DNA from 4 places in the Streptomyces sp. NPDC059957 genome. Region 4 is predicted to be linked to each of the others. Evidence: riboswitches for the same ligand, from Rfam matches in the RefSeq annotation. Region 4 holds a riboswitch; each other region holds the start of a gene.

Region 1 (4,356 bases), on a different contig from region 4:
AGGACCAGCAGCGCGGTGGCGGGCAGGGCGCGGACCAGGCCGAGGATCTCCAGTTGGTAGCGGATGTCCAGGTGGTTGGTCGGTTCGTCCAGGGCGAGCAGGCCGGGGTCCTGCACGAGGGCGCGGGCCACCAGGGCGCGCTGGCGCTCGCCGCCCGAGAGCCCGTCGAAGCGGCGGTCCGCGAGGGCGCCCGCGCCGACGGTGTCCAGGGCCCGCTCGACGCGGCGCACGTCGTCGGGCCCGTCCTGCTCCCAGAACCGTTTGTGCGGGCTGCGCCCCATGGCCACCACCTCGCGCACGGTCAGCCCGAAGGTGCCGGCCGCGTCCTGGGGCACCACCGCCACCCGCCGGGCCCGGTCCTTGACGCCCAGCGAGGCCGCGTCCACGCCGTCCAGCAGCACGCGCCCGCCCGTGGGGCGCAGGGTGCCGTACACGCAGCGCAGCAGTGTCGTCTTGCCGCTGCCGTTGGGGCCGACGATTCCGACCGTCTCGCCGGGGCGGGCGGTGAGGTCGATCCCGTGCAGCAGCGGCTGCCCCTCGATCTCGTAACGCACGGCCTCGACGGCGAGTTCCGCCGCCCCCGCCACCAGGTCGGCCACCGGACCCGTCTGCCGTACCGCCGTCATCCCACAACCCCTTCGGTACGGGTGGACCTGCGCAGCATCCACAGGAAGAACGGCCCTCCGACGAGCGCCGTGACCACGCCCACCGGAATCTCCTCCGGCGCGGCGGCGGTACGGGCGATCAGATCGGCCAGGGTCAGGAACACCGCCCCGCCCAGCGCGGCCACGGGCAGCAGCGCCCGGTGCCCGGCGCCGACGACCATCCGGGCGGCGTGCGGCACCATCAGCCCGACGAACCCGATCGCCCCGCTGTAGGCCACCAGTACGCCGATGACGAGCGAGGTGAGGACGAACACGGCGGCCCGGAACCGGCTCGTGTCCAGGCCGAGCGTCCGGGCGCCCTCCTCCCCCGCGAGCAGCAGGTCGAGCGGCCGGGCCAGGGCGATGAGCAGCCCGGTGCCCAGGAGCAGGGCCCCGGCGGGCAGGGCCAGTTCGCCCCAGCGGGCCCCGCCGAGCCCGCCGAGGGTCCAGAACAGCACGCTGCGGATCTGGTCGGGATGGGCGGCCAGCACCAGGATCAGGCTGGTCAGGGCGGACAGCACGTACTGGACGGCGACTCCGGCGAGGATCAGCCGGCCGGTGGTCATGGTGCCGCCGCGCCGGGCCATCGCGTAGACGGCGACGAGCGCGCCCATCGACCCGGCGAACGCGGCGAGCGGTACGGCGGTGCCGCCCGCGAAGCCGAGGAATCCGGCGCCGAAGACGATCACCAGCACGGCTCCGGCCGAGGCCCCGGAGGAGGCTCCGAGGAGGAAGGGGTCGGCGAGCGGATTGCGCACGAGGGCCTGGAGTACGGTTCCCGCGACGGCGAGTCCCGCGCCCACGACGGCCCCGAGCAGGACGCGCGGCATCCGGACGTCCCACACGATCGCCCCGAAGGCGCCTGCTCCCCCGCCGGGTCCCGGCCCTGCGAGCACGATGTCGAGCACCTGGCCCGGGGGGATCCGTACCGGTCCCAGGGCCAGTCCCGCCAGGGCCGACGCGGCCAGCGCGGCGGCGAGCAGGGCCAGTACGACCGGCGTACGGGTGAACGCGCGGGCGGCGCGGAGGCTCACGCGGCGTCGGGGTGGAGCTGGGCGCCCAGCGATTCGACGGCGTCGGCGACGCGGACGCCGAGCACGGCGGAGGACAGCGGCAGCACGACGAACCGCTGGTTCTTGATCGCGGGTACCTGGGCCAGTGCCGGATCCTTCAGCAGGCGCTGCTTCTTGGCTTCGACGGTGGTGCCGCCGTAGTCGTAGATGAGGACGAACTCGGGCTTGCGCTCGATGACCTTCTCCCACGACACGTCGCCGAAGGTGTCGTCGAGGTCGGCGAACACGTTCGTGCCGCCCGCCAGCGCGACGATCTCGTTGCCGATGCCCTTGCCGCCCGAGGTGTAGGCGGAGGCCTCGCCCGAGTCGTAGACGAAGACGGCGGGCTTGGCCTCGTCCTTCACGCGTGTGCTGACGGCTTCGATGCGGCGCTGTTCGTCGGCAATGAACCGCTCGCCGCGCTCGGGTACGCCGAAGGTCCGTGCCACCTCGGTGATTTCGGTCCTGAGCTGGTCGACGCCGACCTTGCCGTCGGTGCAGTACTCCACGCTGAGGCGTGAGTTGATGCCGGACTTCGCGAGCGCCTCGCGGTCGCGGCCCTGCGCCTTGTCGAAAGCGCTGGAGTAACCGCCGTACACGAAGTCGGGGTTGGCGCCGAGGAGGATCTCCTTGGAGGGGTACTCCTTCGCCAGCACCTTGATCTTGTCGTACGCGGGCCGGTAGGCGGGCAGTACGGCGTCGTCCAGGTAGGCCGTCCCGACGGTCTTCCCCTCCAGCCCGAGGGCGAGGAGGATCTCGGTGGCGTGCTGGTTCATGGCGACCGCACGCTGCGGCGGTGCCTGATAGGTGCTGGTGACACCGCAGTTGGTGACCGTGTACGGGAAACCGGGCGTGGTGCCCGCCGCCGCCTTCGCGTCCTGCGCCGCGGGTGATCCCCCACACGCGGCCAGCGGTATCAGGAGGGGGACGGGCAGGAACGCGCGCAGCAGCGCACGGGGGTACGAAGACATGGCGAAGCCTCTCCGGGGGATCCGCGTCCCCTGGTCGAACCGAAAGAGGCGGTGCGTCAGTGTCTGACTCCCGGGTCCCCGCAAGGGGTGGCCGGTCACAGTGGCGGGACCGCACCGGATTCGCACCGGTTTCCTGTCCTGCACCGCCTGGATAACCCGGCCCAGTGTGCCAGAAGGGCGGGGCGTCAGCGCCCCGGGCGCACCGCACCGGCCGGCCGCGCCGCACGCGAGGCGAGGGTCCGCAGCGCCTCGTCGGAGGGGGATCCCGGCTCTGCCGTGTAGAGGTAGAGCGTCTGGTCGGGGTCGTCCGGGAAGGTGAGGGACTCGTACTCCAGGGCCAGTTCGCCGACAGCGGGATGCCGGAAGCGCTTGGTGCCGTGGGTGTGTTCGAGCACGTCGTGCCCGGCCCACCAACGCCGGAAGTCCCCGTCGAACGCCGCCAGTTCATCGACGAGCGGGCTCAGCCCCGGATCGTACGGGTGTCTCCCGGCGTAGAACCGCAGCGCGGCGACGGCTCCGCGCGCGGCGCTCTCCCAGTCGGCGAAGAGCGTGCGGGCGGCGGGGTCGAGGAAGAGGAACCGCGCCAGATTGCGGCCGCGTCGGCCCGGTGTGCCGGGCGCCACTGTGCCCGGCTCCACTGTGCCGGGCGTCACTGTGCCCGGCTCCACCGTGTCCGTCTCGGGTGCGCCGAAGTCTGCGTACAGGGACTCCGCGAGCCGGTTCGCGGCCAGGACGTCGAGCCGGCGCCCCATGATCATCGCCGGGGTGCCGTCCGCCAGGGCGTCCAGTACCCGGTGGAGGCCCGCCCGGACCCGCTGCGGGCCGGCGGTTTCCGCGCTACCGGGGGCGCCGGCCGCCGCCGGGTCTGCGGCGCGCCCGGACCCGGCGGCCCGCTGCGGGCGGGCCAGGTCGAAGAGGTGGGACCGCTCGGTGGCATCGAGCCGCAGCGCACGGGCCACGGCTTCGAGCACCTCGGCGGGCGCGTGCAGGGTGCGGCCCTGCTCCAGCCGGGTGTAGTAGTCCACGCTGACCCCCGCGAGCTGCGCGACCTCCTCGCGCCGCAGCCCGGGCACGCGCCGCCTTCCCGGGTGAGCGGCGACGCCCACCTCCTCGGGACCGATCCGGGCACGGCGGGAACGCAGGAAGTCCCGTAGGTCGGACTGGGGCTCGCGCCCGGCGGTGGCGGTCATTCCCCCAGGCTAGGTGTATTGATCACGAGCGTTGTTGACACTGGTTAGGTCTTGAACATGGCGAAGACCTCCGGTGTGGTGGGAGCTGTCTAGGAACCCATTGCGCAACGGAGGTCTTCGTGTCCCACCGTAATGCCCGGCTGACCGTCTTCGGTAGGCGGCTGCTGGTCGAACGTGTCCGCTCGGGCCGCCCCGTCGCGCATGTCGCGGCCGAGATGGGCATATCCAGAGCCACCGCCCACAAATGGGTCCGCCGCTGGCGGACGGAAGGCGACGCGGGTCTTCACGACCGCTCCAGCCGACCGCGCACGACACCGCACCGCACTCGACCCGCGCTCGAGGCCCGCGTCTGTGACCTGCGCAGAAGCCGCAAGCTCGGCCCCGCCCGGATCGGCCCGATCCTGGGCCTGCCCGCCTCGACCGTGCACCGCATCCTGGCCCGTCACGGCCTGAACCGCCTGGCCTGGCTCGACCGGCCCACCGGAGAGCCGATCCGCCG
Region 2 (4,356 bases), on a different contig from region 4:
GACGTCCACCTCACCGGTGACAACGCCAACTGCCTGCCCACGGACACCACCAAGAACACGGTGTACGCCTTCTCCAAGGAGCACGGCGTCGCCTCCCCCGAGGCCTTCGGCATCCTGCTCGCCAAGCACTTCGTCTCCTCCCAGGCCCCGATCCGCGAGGCGCAGATCCGCGTCGAGGAGTACGCCTGGGAGCGGATCCCGGTCCCGACGCGCAAGGAGCAGCACTCGTTCGCCCTCAAGGGCACCGAGGTGCGCACCGCGCAGATCACGTACAGCGAGACCACCGGTCTCCAGGTGATCTCGGGTCTGAAGGACCTGACCGTGATGAACTCGACCAACTCCGAGTTCCACGGCTTCATCAAGGACAAGTACACGACGCTGCAGGAGGCGTACGACCGCATCCTGGCGACCAAGGTCACCGCGCGCTGGGCGCACTCGGCGCTCGCCGCCGACGACGCCGAGTACGACTGGGACCAGTCGTACAAGAAGGTCCGCAAGAACATGCTGGAAGCCTTCGCGGAGACCTACTCGTACTCCCTGCAGCAGACCCTGAACCAGATGGCCGAGCGCGTGCTCGACAACTGCCCCAAGGTCAACGAGGTGCGCCTCAACCTCCCCAACAAGCACCACTTCCTCGTCGACCTGGAGCCCTTCGGCCTCAAGAACGACAACGAGGTCTACTTCGCGGCCGACCGCATGTACGGCCTCATCGAGGGCACCGTGCACCGCGACGGCGTGCAGCCGGTGATCGCGACGAGCGACTGGATCGTGGCGTAGCGCCCGCTCAGCTCCGCAGGTAATTCGGCCCGGACCGCGCCGCGGGGTCCGGGCCGTTCCGCGTCCTAGGACTGTTCGGGCTGCACGGGCTGCACGGGCTGCACGGGCTGCATGGGGTGCTCGGGCTGCTCCTCCGGCTGTCCCACGAGCAGGTTCCAGCGTCCGGAGCGCCCCGTCAGGGCCGTCACCGACTCCGGGCGTACGTCGAACCGCCAGAAGGCCGCCGCGGGCAGCTCCAGGGCCCACACCGCGGCCGCCCGTACGACGCCCTGCCCGACGACCGCCCGGTGCGTGCCCGGCGCCAGCGTGCCCAGGTGTGCGCCGACCCGCGCGATCAGCGCCTCCACGGACTCCCCGCCGCCCGGCGGCGCGTACGAGGCGTCGGTCATCCAGCGCCGCAGCCCCTCGGGGGCCTCCCCGGCCACTTCGTCCATGGTCCGTCCGGCCCAGGCCCCGTGGTCCTGGCCGCGCAGCCCCTCGTGCCCCGGGCACGGATCCCCGTACGGGAAGCGGTGCAGGCGCCCCGCCTCGTCCAGCGGGGGTGTCACGAGGCGGACGCGTACGGTGGTGGGGTGCACCGTCCGATTCTCCCGGGGTTTCGCACCGCGTTCAACCATCGGCCATCTGTCCGGCGCGGACATGACAATCGCCCGGGCGAGCGTCTTTCTCTCAGGGCAAAACCCTCATGAAGGAAGAACATTGACCATACGTTCGGCCGCCCGCGCCTCCGTACTCGTGCTCTGCACCGCACTCGCCGCGTCCGTCGCGCTCCCGGCACAGGCCTCCTCGATCGGCAGCATCCGCCCCAAGGCCGAGACCGCGCCGCTGTACGACGACGAGCCCGGCGGCGACGCCAACGCGGACGACCCGTCGATCTGGCGCAACGCCGCCGACCCGGGCCGCAGCCTGGTGATCGCGACCGCCAAGCAGGGCGGTCTGCGCGTCTACGACCTGGAGGCGCGCCAAGTGCAGTCGATCGCCGCCCCGGCCGGTCCGGGCGCCGACGACGCTCCCGGCCGTTTCAACAACGTCGACCTGGTCAACGGCCTGCGTCTGGGCGGCGGGCGCGCCGACGTCGCGGTGGTCAGCGACCGGGGCAACGACCGCCTGCGGATCTACCGGATCGACCGCAACCGCCCCGGCGGCCCGCTCACCGACGTCACCGACCCGGCGGCGCGCCCGGTCTTCTCCGCCGACCAGGCCGAGATCAACGAGCAGAAGACCGCGTACGGCCTGGCCACCTGGACGGACCGGAAGACCGGCCGGTCCTACGCGGCGGTCAGCCAGCGCAACCGCACCCGGATCGCCCTGCTGGAGCTGGTCGCCACCCCCGCCGGCACCGTCGACTACCGCCAGGTGCGCACGCTCGACCTGCCGTCCTCCTTCCGCCTGCCGAACGGCGCCTCCTGGACGCCCTGCGCCGAGCCGGGCGAGCTGGCGCAGGTCGAGGGCATGGTCGTCGACCCCGCGGACGGCACCCTGTACGCGGGGCAGGAGGACGTCGGCATCTGGCGCATCGACGCGGGCCTCACCGGCACGCCGAAGCTGATCGACAAGGTGCGCGAGTACGGCGTCCCCGGCACCTACGACGAGGAGACCGAGGAGTGCGCGCCCGGCGCCGATCCCGGCTACGGCGGCAAGCGCCTGAAGGCCGACGTCGAGGGCCTGACCCTGGTCACCGAGGCCGACGGCGACGGTTATCTGCTCGCCTCCAGCCAGGGCGACGACACCTTCGTCGCCTACGACCGCGAGCGCGAGGACCGCAACGAGTTCGAGGGCGCCTTCCGGATCACCGCGGCCTCCGCCGCCCTCGACGGCTCCGAGGTCTGCGACGGCGCCGCGGCCCTCAACGCCCCCCTCGGCACGCGCTACCCCCGCGGCCTGCTCGTCGTCCAGGACGGCCGGGAAACCCCCGGTGACGGCGACCGCGAGGCGACCGGGTTCAAGTTCGTCGACCTGGGCGAGGTGGTCGACGCCATCGGCTGACGCCCTCAACTGACGCCGTGGATCGATGCCATCGACCGACGACGTCGGTCGATGGCATCGGCCGTTGCCGTCGACCGGCGGGACGACGGTGAGACGGAGCCCTTCTGAGACGCCCCTGTAAGGCCGCCATAAAGAGCGGTACGGTGGCGGACGACAAGACGACGGTATGACGGAAGTCCGGTTGAGAATCCGGCACGGTCGCGCCACTGTGAATCCTCCCGGAGGGGGAGGAAAGTCAGACCCGCCACCGTCGTCGCAAGCACCACTGACCGGGACGCGTGTTCCCTCTGGAGGTTCCTGCCATGGCCGACTCCGCCGTGCCCACGACTGCCACCCCCCTGGCCGTCGCACCCATCTCCCTCTCCACCCTGGCCCCTTGGGCGCTGTTCGCCGGCGTCCTGATGCTGGTCCTGCTCTACCTCGTCGGCGCCGAGCAGGGCGCCACCGCGATCTTCGAAGGCGACACCGTCCACGAGTGGATGCACGACGGTCGCCACCTCCTCGGCTTCCCCTGCCACTGATCCACCGATCCGCAAGGGACCGAAAACTTCATGAACCCCATTTCCCCCCGCGTGCTCCTCATCAGGGGCATGCTCGCCGGCCTGCTCGCCGGAGTGGCCGCGTTCCTCGTCGCGTACTTCCTCGGTGAATCCCAGGTCGACGCGGCGATCGCCATCGAGGAAGCCGGAGCCCACGACCACCACGGCGAGGCGGCCCCGGTCAGCCGGGCCCTCCAGGCCACGGCCGGGCTGGGCACCGGAACGCTGCTCTACGGGATCGCGCTCGGCGGCATCGCCGCGCTCGTCTACTGCTATGCCCTGGGCCGGATCGGCCGCTTCGGCCCCCGGGCCACGGCGCTGCTCGTCTCCGGCGGTCTGTTCGTCACCGTCACCCTGGTGCCGTTCTTCAAGTACCCGGCCAACCCGCCGGCCGTCGGGGACCCCGAGACCACGGTCCAGCGGACCACCCTCTACGTCCTGATGCTCGCGCTCGGCCTGCTGCTCGCGGCGGCCGCGCTGATCCTGGGCCGGCGCCTGGCGCCGCGCCTGGGCAACTGGAACGCCTCGGTCGCCGCCTCGCTCGCCTTCGTGGTGGCCATCGGCATCGCCTACGCGTTCCTGCCCGGCATCAACGAGGTGCCGACGGGCTTCCCGGCGGCGCTCGTCTGGCAGTTCCGGCTCGCCTCGCTCGCCATTCAGGCCGCGATGTGGACCACTTTCGGCCTGGCTTTCGGATTTCTTGCCGAACGGGCCCTTGCCCCCGCCGTGACACCCAAGGAGGCTGTACAGCCTGCGAGTTGACGTCTTGCGTGCAAGTGACTGAGAGGCTGGTGGCGGCGCGGTGACGACGGCGACCCGAGAGCTCCGGGACCACCGAAGACCCAAAGGCCGCCGGGAGGCGCCGCACCGGCCGCACCCGCTGCACCTGGCTCACCTGCGTCACCTGCCTCATTTCCCGAACCGGCAGCAGTGGCGGGAGATGCGGGAGTGGCGGGGCTGGACGGGCGCCGCCCCGTTCTGGCTCAACGCGGTGCTCCTGCTGCTGACCCCGTTCACCACCGTCACCCTGCTCGCGCAGGCCGGCATCATCGCG
Region 3 (4,356 bases), on a different contig from region 4:
CAGTACGTCGGAGACCGGGGTGGTGAAGGCGAACAGCAGCAGCCCGAGCGAGGCGGACGAGGTGCGCAGCAGCAGTTCGGCGGCGAGCCGGGGGCCTTCGGGGGCCAGGGACACCGGCCCCTCCGGGCCGCCGACCGCGAACAGCAGCGGCAGCGCCCCGGTGAAGCAGAAGCCGAGCGGGATCCGGAAGGCCCGCCACAGCTGCCGGCCGGCCACTCCCGCCGGGCCGAGCAGCACGGCGAGGGTGGCGGCGGCCACCAGCGGCCCGCCCGGCCAGGGGGGCAGGCATACGGCGGTGACCGTCAGCCCGATCCCGAGCAGGGCCTTCTCCAGCGGGTGCCGGCCGCGCCAGCGACTGCTGTGCGCGGCCACGTCGATCGGCAGCACCGCCTACGCCTCCGGGGCGTCGGCGGCAGCGGCGGCGGCCGCTCCTTGGCGGCGGCCCTTGCGGACGCCGAAGTAGTAGGCGAGCACGCCCGCTCCCAGCGCCGCCTGCAGGGCGAACAGCGCGGACTCGATCTCGCCGGACGGGGGTTCGTACAGAGGGGAGAACCAGGGTTCGTAATCCGGCTTCAGCTCGGTGATGGCCGTCTCGGCCTGCGCGTCGGCGCCCGTGAAGGGCTCCTCCTTGTGGTCGCCCATCCCCAGCGCGACGGGGAGGACGGCCAGCGCCGCCACCAGGAGCAGCAGCAGGCTGTTGATCTTCGCGTTCTTGGACATCCCGCTCATCAGGCCGCCGCCTTCTCTTCGGTACGGGAGGAGGTCAGCTTCGCGACGCCGAGGCGGACCAGGTCCGACTTGCTCGACGCCATCAGCAGCCGCATCACGAGGACGGTCAGCAGACCCTCGCTCACGGCCAGCGGGATCTGCGTGACGGCGAAGATCCCGCCGAACTTCGCGAGCGCACCCAGGAACCCGCTGGCCGGGTCCGGGAAGGCCATCGCGAGCTGGAGGCTGGTGACGCAGTAGGTGACCAGGTCGGCGAAGAAGGCGCCGAAGAACACGGTCACCATCAGCGGGAGACCGAACTTCCGCAGCAGCCGGTAGACGGCGTAGCCCGCCCACGGGCCGGCGATGGCCATCGAGAAGACGTTGGCGCCGAGGGTGGTGAGCCCTCCGTGCGCCAGCAGCAGGGCCTGGAACAGCAGGGTGATCGTGCCGAGCACCGCCATGATCGGCGGCCGGAACAGGATCGCCCCGAGCCCGGTGCCCGTGGGGTGCGAGCAACTGCCCGTCACCGAGGGGATCTTCAGGGCGGACAGGACGAAGGTGAACGCTCCGGAGGCGCCGAGCAGCAGCGTGCTCTCCGGGTTGGCCTTCACCTCGCGGGTGAGCGAGCGGACGCCGTGGACGACGAAGGGAGCGGACGCGGCGCCCCAGGCGACCGCGTGCAATGGGGGTAGGAACCCCTCGGCTATATGCATGAGTGGGGAGACCTCTCCAGCACCTCGTGGATGGACAACGCGCCCCGGCCGGTCTCCTGGCTCACGGGTTGACGTCCATGCTCCGCCTTCCCGGGCAGCGCGGAACTTCCCGCGCAGCCCAGTGGCTTTCCCGCAGGAGTGGAGCCGGACTTCCCGATCACAGTGGCGAGGGCCGCACCGGTTTCTCACCGGTTTCCCGAACACCAAGGCCCGCTGACCCTAGTCGGCCGCACGGACCGGTAACAACCCGCCCCAATCGCGCCGGGCGGCAGCCGGATTCCACTTAGGGGTGACTCTCCGTGTCCGGCGGCTCGTCGGCCGCCCCAAGGGTGCAGACCGGAGGGGGAGTTCCGGGTGTCCGGGGCCGCAGGGCAGCGGCGGTTGCGCCGCACCGTGCCGTTCCGCAGGGGCCGGGGCGAGCGCGGACGGGGCGAGCGCGGACGGGGCGCGGCCAACGGGGACGAGCCCGGACGGGACGAGCCCGGACGGGTGCGGTCCGCTGGCGGGGCCGCCCGGCGGCGCGGAGCCTGGTGGGGTGACCGCCGAACCCGATGCCGCGCCCGCCGTCGACTACTCCGACCTCACCGCCGTCTACGTCAACTGCACGCTCAAGCGATCGCCCGAGCCCAGCAACACCGAGGGCCTGATCGACAAGAGCCGTGCGGTGATGGAGGCGGCCGGGGCCCGGACCTCGCTCATCCGGGCCGTCGACCACGAGATCGCCACCGGCGTCTGGCCCGATATGACCGACCACGGCTGGGGGAGCGATCAGTGGCCGGTGCTCTACAGCCAGATCATGGACGCCGACATCCTCGTGTTGTGCGGCCCGATCTGGCTGGGGGACAACAGCTCGGTGATGAAGCAGGTCATCGAGCGGCTCTACGCCTGCTCCTCGATCCTGAACGAGCAGGGCCAGTACGCCTATTACGGGCGCGTCGGCGGGGCGCTGATCACCGGGAACGAGGACGGCGTCAAGCACTGCGCCATGAACGTCCTCTACAGCCTCCAGCACCTCGGCTACGCGATCCCCCCGCAGGCCGACGCAGGGTGGATCGGCGAAGCCGGACCCGGGCCCTCGTACCTGGACCCCGGATCCGGCGGTCCCGAGAACGACTTCACCAACCGGAACACGGCCTTCATGAGCTGGAACCTCATGCATCTGGCCGCTCTGCTCAAGCGGTCCGGCGGGATGCCGGCGCACGGCAACCAGCGCTCCCTGTGGGACGCGGGCTGCCGCTTCGACTTCCCGAACCCCGAGCACCGGTAGGTCCCCGCCCCGGTCCCGCCTCCCGTCCCGAGCCGGCGTGCTCAGCAGACGTTCGGGTGCGCGATGTCCAGGACGAAGCGCTCCGGGGCGTGCAGCTTGAACGAGGTGTAGGCGGGCTTGGTGTCGAAGGCGGCGCCGAAGGTGACGTACCCCTCGTAGTCGCCGGTCAGGGCGATGCCCTTCAGCTTGGGCAGGTAGATCTTGAGCAGCTTGGGCCCGAGGTAGACGTTGCGGCCCGCTTCGTCGTGTCCCGCGGCGGGGTTCAGGCGGACCTCCAGGAAGTACCGCCCGGCCAGCGGGACGGGCTTGCCGGAACCGTCGTAGACCAGCGACGGGACGGGGGTGACGGTGACCTCGGGTACGTATCCCTGAAGGTCGATGACCACGCGGTCGTACGTGCAGTGCCCGCCCCAGCGGGCATTGACGACGAGCGGAGTCTGCGTGGCGGTGGTGGAGGCGGCGGTCGTGGTTGCGGCGGATGCCGGTGCGGCGAAGGCGAGCATGGCGGTGAGCAGTGCGCCCAACCCCAGTGCGGTGGCCTGCCGGCGGCGTGGACGGATCATGGCGTCCCCTCGATTCCGAGAGACGGGGAACGGTGTCACCCGTGAAGACGCGCCCGGTACGGCCGCGGTTGCACCGGGTTCGCCCGGTCTGCCGGGTCCTGCGCGGTCCCGCCGGCTTCGCGCGGTTCAGCTGGGCAGGAGGGCGCTGAGCTCGGCGTCGAGGTCGTAGTGCCGCTGTTCCTGGCCGCGCGGCACCAGCTCGGTCATCCGTCGGCACAGCTCCCGTACGTCCTTGGCCCGGGCGGACACCACGCACGACTGCTCGCCGTTGCTGAAGGCGAGGAAGACCCGCGGCTCGGTGCCCTTCCAGCGCGGCCACACCTGGATGTCGCCCTCGCCGGTGGCGCAGATCTGGCCGTCGAGCAGCAGTTCCCGGGAGAAGACCCAGCGCGCGAGGTGCATCCCGGCACCCTCGAAGTCGAGGGAGATCTCGTAGGGCCGGTCCGTGCGGTACAGGAAGACGCCCCGGACCGGGACGGGCGCGGGTGCGGCCTCGAGCCGGAGCGGGAGGACGCGGTGTTCGGTGTCGGCCATGCGGGCGCCTCTCTCTCGGGGTGGGGTCGCGCCGACGCACGCGCGACATGCCCACTCGGGCAAGCTAGCCCACCCCCGGGCCGCCCTTCCGCGGCCAAAGGTCCCGTCCGGCCGGGTCCCTCGGCCCGACTTCGCCCGACGCGGCGAGACCCACCCCCCCGGGGGGGGGGGGGGTGGTTTCCTCCTCTCCCCCCCCCCCCACGTCGTCACCCGTTCAACCAGCGGAGCGTCAGGCGTCGCCGCCCGCCGCGCCCGGGTCGGCCGCCCGGACGTCCAGCAGCTGGTACCGGTCGATCGCCTGCTTCAGAGCCGAGCGGTCGATCTTGCCTTCCTTGGCCAGCTCGGTCAGCACCGAGAGGACCACCGACTGCGCGTCGATGTGGAAGAAGCGCCGGGCCGCGCCCCGCGTGTCCGCGAAGCCGAAGCCGTCCGCGCCCAGCGAGGTGTACTTGCCGGGCACCCAGCGCGAGATCTGGTCCGGAACCGCCCGCATCCAGTCGGAGACCGCCACGAACGGACCCTCCGCGCCGGACAGCTTGGTGGTCACGTACGGGACGCGCTGTTCCTC
Region 4 (4,356 bases):
GCCGGCGCGACCGCCGTGCTCTGGTCCGGACCGGCCGTGGTGGTCCAGCGGATGGACGTACGCGCCCTGGTCGGCCTGGCCGAGGAGCACGACTGCTCGATCGACTTCCGCGTCTCCCCGGGATCGACCGTGTCCCGGGGCATGACGCTCGCCGAGGTGACCGGCGGCGGGCTGCCCGAGGCGGTGCTGCGCGGCGCTCTGGAGACCGGGGTGGAGCGCACCTTCGACCAGGACCCCGATCTGCCCTTCAGGCTCCTCGCCGACATCGCGCTGCGCGCACTCTCCCCGGCCGTCAACGACCCGGCCACGGCGGTGGAGAGCATGGACCGCCTCGAAGACCTGCTGACCCGCCTGGCCGGCCTGGACCTGGGCGTCGGCCGCTTCGCCGACGGGGGCGGCCGGCTGCGGGTGACGCTCCCGGTGCCCGACTGGGAGCGTTTCGTGCGAACGGCCGTCGACGACCTGCTCTTCCCCGCCGCCGGCTCCCCGATGGCACTGCGCAGGATGCACGATCTGCTGAGCAGGCTGGCGGATGGGATTCCGGAGAGCCGGCGCGGGATCGTACGGGACCGCCTCCAGTGGGCCGACCGGGCGGGCAGCGAGAGGTACCCGCTCATCTGGGCCGCCTCCTCCGGAGGCACGAGCCCCGCCCCCGGTCACGCGTGAGCCGTCGAGGCCCCCGGTCCCGCCCATCCCGCCCATCCCGCCGAAGGCGTTGACCTGGGAGGTGGGGACCCGCCCGCTGCCTGGGTCCACCGGCCGGCGCGGGAGCGCGCACCCGGCCGGCACCGGGGACCTCCGGGTGCCGGCCGTCCTACGGGGGATCAGGCGCTCGGTGAGACTTCCGCGCGCACCCGGCGGGCCGCCTCGACGAGGTTCTCCAGCGAGGCCCGCGTCTCGGGCCAGCCGCGGGTCTTCAGGCCGCAGTCGGGGTTGACCCAGAGGCGGTCGGCGGGGATCGCCCCGAGTCCCTTGCGCAGCAGGGCCGTCACTTCACCGGCCGAGGGGATGCGGGGAGAGTGGATGTCCCAGACGCCGGGGCCGACCTCGCGCGGGTAGCCCGCGCCGGCGAGCTCGGCGGCGACCTGCATGTGGGAGCGGGCCGCTTCCAGGCTGATGACGTCGGCGTCGAGGTTCTCGATGGCCTCGACGATGTCCCCGAACTCCGCATAGCACATGTGGGTGTGGATCTGGGTGTCCGGCCGGACCCCGCTGGTGGTGAGGCGGAAGGATTCCGTGGCCCACTCCAGGTAGCCGGCGTGGTCGGCGGCGCGCAGCGGAAGGGTTTCGCGCAGGGCGGGCTCGTCGACCTGGATGACGGAGGTGCCGGCCGCCTCCAGGTCGGTCACCTCGTCGCGCAGCGCGAGGGCCACCTGGCGGGCGGTGGCGGCGAGCGGCTGGTCGTCGCGGACGAAGGACCAGGCGAGCATGGTGACGGGGCCGGTGAGCATGCCCTTGACCGGCTTGGCCGTCTGCTCCTGGGCGTACGCGGTCCAGCGCACGGTCATCGGGGCGGGGCGCGAGATGTCTCCGGCGAGGACCGGCGGGCGGACGTAGCGGGTGCCGTAGGACTGGACCCAGCCGTGCCGGGTGGCGAGGTAGCCGGTCAGCTGCTCGGCGAAGTACTGGACCATGTCGCTGCGTTCGGGCTCTCCGTGCACGAGCACGTCGAGGCCCGCCTTCTCCTGGAAGGAGACGACTTCGCGGATCTCGGCCCGGATGCGGTCCTCGTAGGCCGCCGTGCCGATGCGTCCCGTGCGCAGGTCGGCGCGGGCGGTGCGCAGTTCCGTGGTCTGCGGGAAGGACCCGATGGTGGTGGTGGGGAGGAGCGGCAGGCCGAGGTGGGCGCGCTGGGCGGCGGCCCGTTCGGCGTAGGACGGGACGCGGCGGCCGTCGGTGTCGGTGATCGCGGCGGTGCGGGCGCGGACGGCCGGGTCGTGGGTGATCCGGGAGGCGGCGCGGGAGGCCAGGTCGGCCCGGTTCGCGGCGAGTTCGGCCGCGATCGCGTCGGTGCCCCGGGCGAGTCCCCGGGCCAGCGTGCTGATCTCGGTGGTCTTCTGCCGGGCGAAGGCGAGCCAGCGCCGGATCTGCGGATCGGTGTCCCGCTCGGCGTCGGCGTCGAGCGGGACGTGCAGCAGGGAGCAGGACGCGGCGACGTCGACCCGGCCGGCGAGGCCGAGCAGGGTGCCCAGGGTCGTCAGCGAGCGCTGGTGGTCGTCGATCCAGATGTTGCGGCCGTTGACCACGCCCGCGACCAGGCGCTTGCCGGGGATGCCGCCTGCCGCGGCGAGGTCGTCGAGGTTGGCGGCGGCCCGGTCGGTGAAGTCGAGGGCGAGGCCCTCCACGGGTGCCTTCGCCAGTACGGGCAGTGCTTCGCCGAGCCGGTCGAAGTAGGAGGCGACGAGCAGCTTGGGGCGCTCGGTGAGGCCGAGTCCTCCGAGTTCGCGGTAGGCGCGGGCCGCGGCGTTGAGTTCGGCCGGGGTGCGGTCCTGGACCAGGGCCGGTTCGTCGAGCTGGACCCATTCGGCGCCCGCCGCGCGCAGTTCGGCGAGGACCTGTGCGTAGACGGGGAGCAGCCGGTCGAGGAGGGCCAGCGGCTCGAAGCCGGGGGCCGTGCCGGGTGCGGACTTGGCGAGGAGGAGGTAGGTCACCGGTCCGACCAGGACCGGGCGGGCCGTGTGACCGAGGGCCAGGGCCTCTTTCAACTCGGCCACCTGTCGGGCGGGTTCGGCGGTGAAGACGGTGTCGGGACCGAGTTCGGGGACCAGGTAGTGGTAGTTGGTGTCGAACCACTTGGTCATCTCCAGCGGGGCCACGTCCTGGGTGCCGCGCGCCATCGCGAAGTAGCCGTCCAGGGCGTCCGCCTCGACGGCGGTCCGGTGACGGTCGGGGATCGCGCCGAGCATGACCGTGGTGTCCAGGACGTGGTCGTAGTACGAGAAGTCGCCGGTGGGAACCTCGGTGATGCCGGCCCCGGCGAGCCGGGCCCAGTTGGTCCGGCGCAGGTCGCGGGCCGTGGCGCGGAGGGCTTCGGCGGTGACGCGGCCCTTCCAGTAGCCCTCGACCGCCTTCTTCAGTTCCCGGTTCTGTCCCTGGCGGGGGTAGCCGTACACGGTGGCGCCTACGGGCGCGGTTGCGGACTCGGTGGTCACGGAACTCTCCTTCGCGAGCGTGTCTCCATGGACCCGGTGACGGGTCGCGGACGCGAAGGGTGCGGTAACGGGCGGGCGCCGGGGTCGCGTACGGCTCGGTACGCGACGGGAGGACCCGCCTGAAGCACGCCGACCCGCCCACGAGGTCACCGGGAAACCGTGCGCGGTCGATCGCGCACGGGCAACGGGCAGGTCTTCGGACTCGCGGGCTCGCCTGCCGGTCTCCCGGCGGGCACCTAGTGGCCGTCGCTTCCCAGGACCGGTTCCGGTCCCAGTGCGTATGACGGCGGTCGTTCCCGCTCACCGCTGCGGGGCAGTCCCGGATTCCCACCGGGTTCCCTCTTACGACGCCTCCCGCCTGGCGGACGGGGGCGAACCAGCTGCGAGGCCCACAGTAGGGCGGACGCCCGGGAAACGAAGACGACTTCCCGCATGCCGGACGGTGAAATGGGACACGCAGACGCGCCTCCCCCGATGACGCGCACCCACCCCACCCCCTTATTGAAAATGGTCGTCATTTTCGTATAGGCTCGCGCCGAACGCTTTCGACACCAGGAGGTCCCGATGGCCGTACCCAAACGGAAGATGTCCCGCAGCAACACCCGCCACCGCCGCGCCCAGTGGAAGGCCACGACACCGCAGCTCGCCCCGATCACCGTCGACGGGGCCGTGCACCTGGTTCCGCAGCGGCTGGCGAAGGCGTACGAACGCGGCCTGCTGCGGCCCGAGAGCTGAGGAGAGCCACCCCGTGAAGTCCCCGATCCGCCCCGCCCGCCACGGAGGGTCCGAGTGACCCTCCCCGTCGTGATCGTCGGCGGCATGCACGCCGACGCACGCAAGGAGACCGTCGAGCACCTGCTGCGGACCGTGCCGGGGAGCATCGCCCTGCACCACGATCCGTCCTCGGCCGCCGAGGGCAACGTCCTGCGCACGCTGCGCGATTCCGGGGGCTCGATCTCCGCCGAGGAGACCCCGCTGGTCAACGACTGCTCCTGCTGCGCCCTGCGCGAGGACCTGGTCCCCGAGCTGAAGCGGCTGGCCGCGGGCGGGCTGACCCGGCTGGCCGTCGTGGAGCTCTGGGACTCGGTCGAGCCCAGGGCGATGGCCGAGGTCGTCGCGGCGCACTCCGGCGACGTCCTGGAACTCACCAACGTGATCACCGCCGTCGACCCCGCGCTCGTCCTGCCCTGCCTCGGCAACGGGG

The links. A riboswitch is a leader RNA that binds a small molecule or an ion and turns the genes downstream of it on or off. The one in region 4 is predicted to bind cobalamin.
Region 1: another riboswitch for cobalamin. It lies ahead of ACFWBW_RS09600 (ABC transporter substrate-binding protein); the one in region 4 lies ahead of metE (5-methyltetrahydropteroyltriglutamate--homocysteine S-methyltransferase).
Region 2: another riboswitch for cobalamin. It lies ahead of ACFWBW_RS00445 (CbtB-domain containing protein); the one in region 4 lies ahead of metE (5-methyltetrahydropteroyltriglutamate--homocysteine S-methyltransferase).
Region 3: another riboswitch for cobalamin. It lies ahead of ACFWBW_RS15695 (energy-coupling factor ABC transporter permease); the one in region 4 lies ahead of metE (5-methyltetrahydropteroyltriglutamate--homocysteine S-methyltransferase).

What each region holds. Positions count from the first base shown of each region.
Region 1 covers NZ_JBHWMB010000010.1:88,386-92,741, reverse strand. Annotated here, with positions in the region: gene ACFWBW_RS09610 (ABC transporter ATP-binding protein) at 1-626, opposite strand, end outside; gene ACFWBW_RS09605 (FecCD family ABC transporter permease) at 623-1,678, opposite strand; gene ACFWBW_RS09600 (ABC transporter substrate-binding protein) at 1,675-2,667, opposite strand; cobalamin riboswitch at 2,705-2,841, opposite strand; gene ACFWBW_RS09595 (helix-turn-helix transcriptional regulator) at 2,853-3,857, opposite strand; gene ACFWBW_RS09590 (IS481 family transposase) at 3,977-4,356, shown strand, end outside.
Region 2 covers NZ_JBHWMB010000001.1:86,774-91,129, forward strand. Annotated here, with positions in the region: gene pucL (factor-independent urate hydroxylase) at 1-777, shown strand, start outside; gene ACFWBW_RS00435 (histidine phosphatase family protein) at 843-1,355, opposite strand; gene ACFWBW_RS00440 (phytase) at 1,477-2,763, shown strand; cobalamin riboswitch at 2,891-3,027, shown strand; gene ACFWBW_RS00445 (CbtB-domain containing protein) at 3,066-3,284, shown strand; gene ACFWBW_RS00450 (CbtA family protein) at 3,315-4,064, shown strand; gene ACFWBW_RS00455 (hypothetical protein) at 4,243-4,356, shown strand, end outside.
Region 3 covers NZ_JBHWMB010000020.1:13,792-18,147, forward strand. Annotated here, with positions in the region: gene cbiQ (cobalt ECF transporter T component CbiQ) at 1-387, opposite strand, end outside; gene ACFWBW_RS15690 (energy-coupling factor ABC transporter substrate-binding protein) at 391-729, opposite strand; gene ACFWBW_RS15695 (energy-coupling factor ABC transporter permease) at 729-1,424, opposite strand; cobalamin riboswitch at 1,453-1,647, opposite strand; gene ACFWBW_RS15700 (flavodoxin family protein) at 1,960-2,691, shown strand; gene ACFWBW_RS15705 (hypothetical protein) at 2,733-3,254, opposite strand; gene ACFWBW_RS15710 (SsgA family sporulation/cell division regulator) at 3,381-3,788, opposite strand; gene aceE (pyruvate dehydrogenase (acetyl-transferring), homodimeric type) at 4,018-4,356, opposite strand, start outside.
Region 4 covers NZ_JBHWMB010000127.1:25-4,380, reverse strand. Annotated here, with positions in the region: gene ACFWBW_RS40175 (DUF2254 family protein) at 1-666, shown strand, start outside; gene metE (5-methyltetrahydropteroyltriglutamate--homocysteine S-methyltransferase) at 825-3,152, opposite strand; cobalamin riboswitch at 3,322-3,548, opposite strand; gene rpmF (50S ribosomal protein L32) at 3,717-3,887, shown strand; partial or broken gene ACFWBW_RS40160 (cobalamin biosynthesis protein CobW) at 3,972-4,356, shown strand, end outside.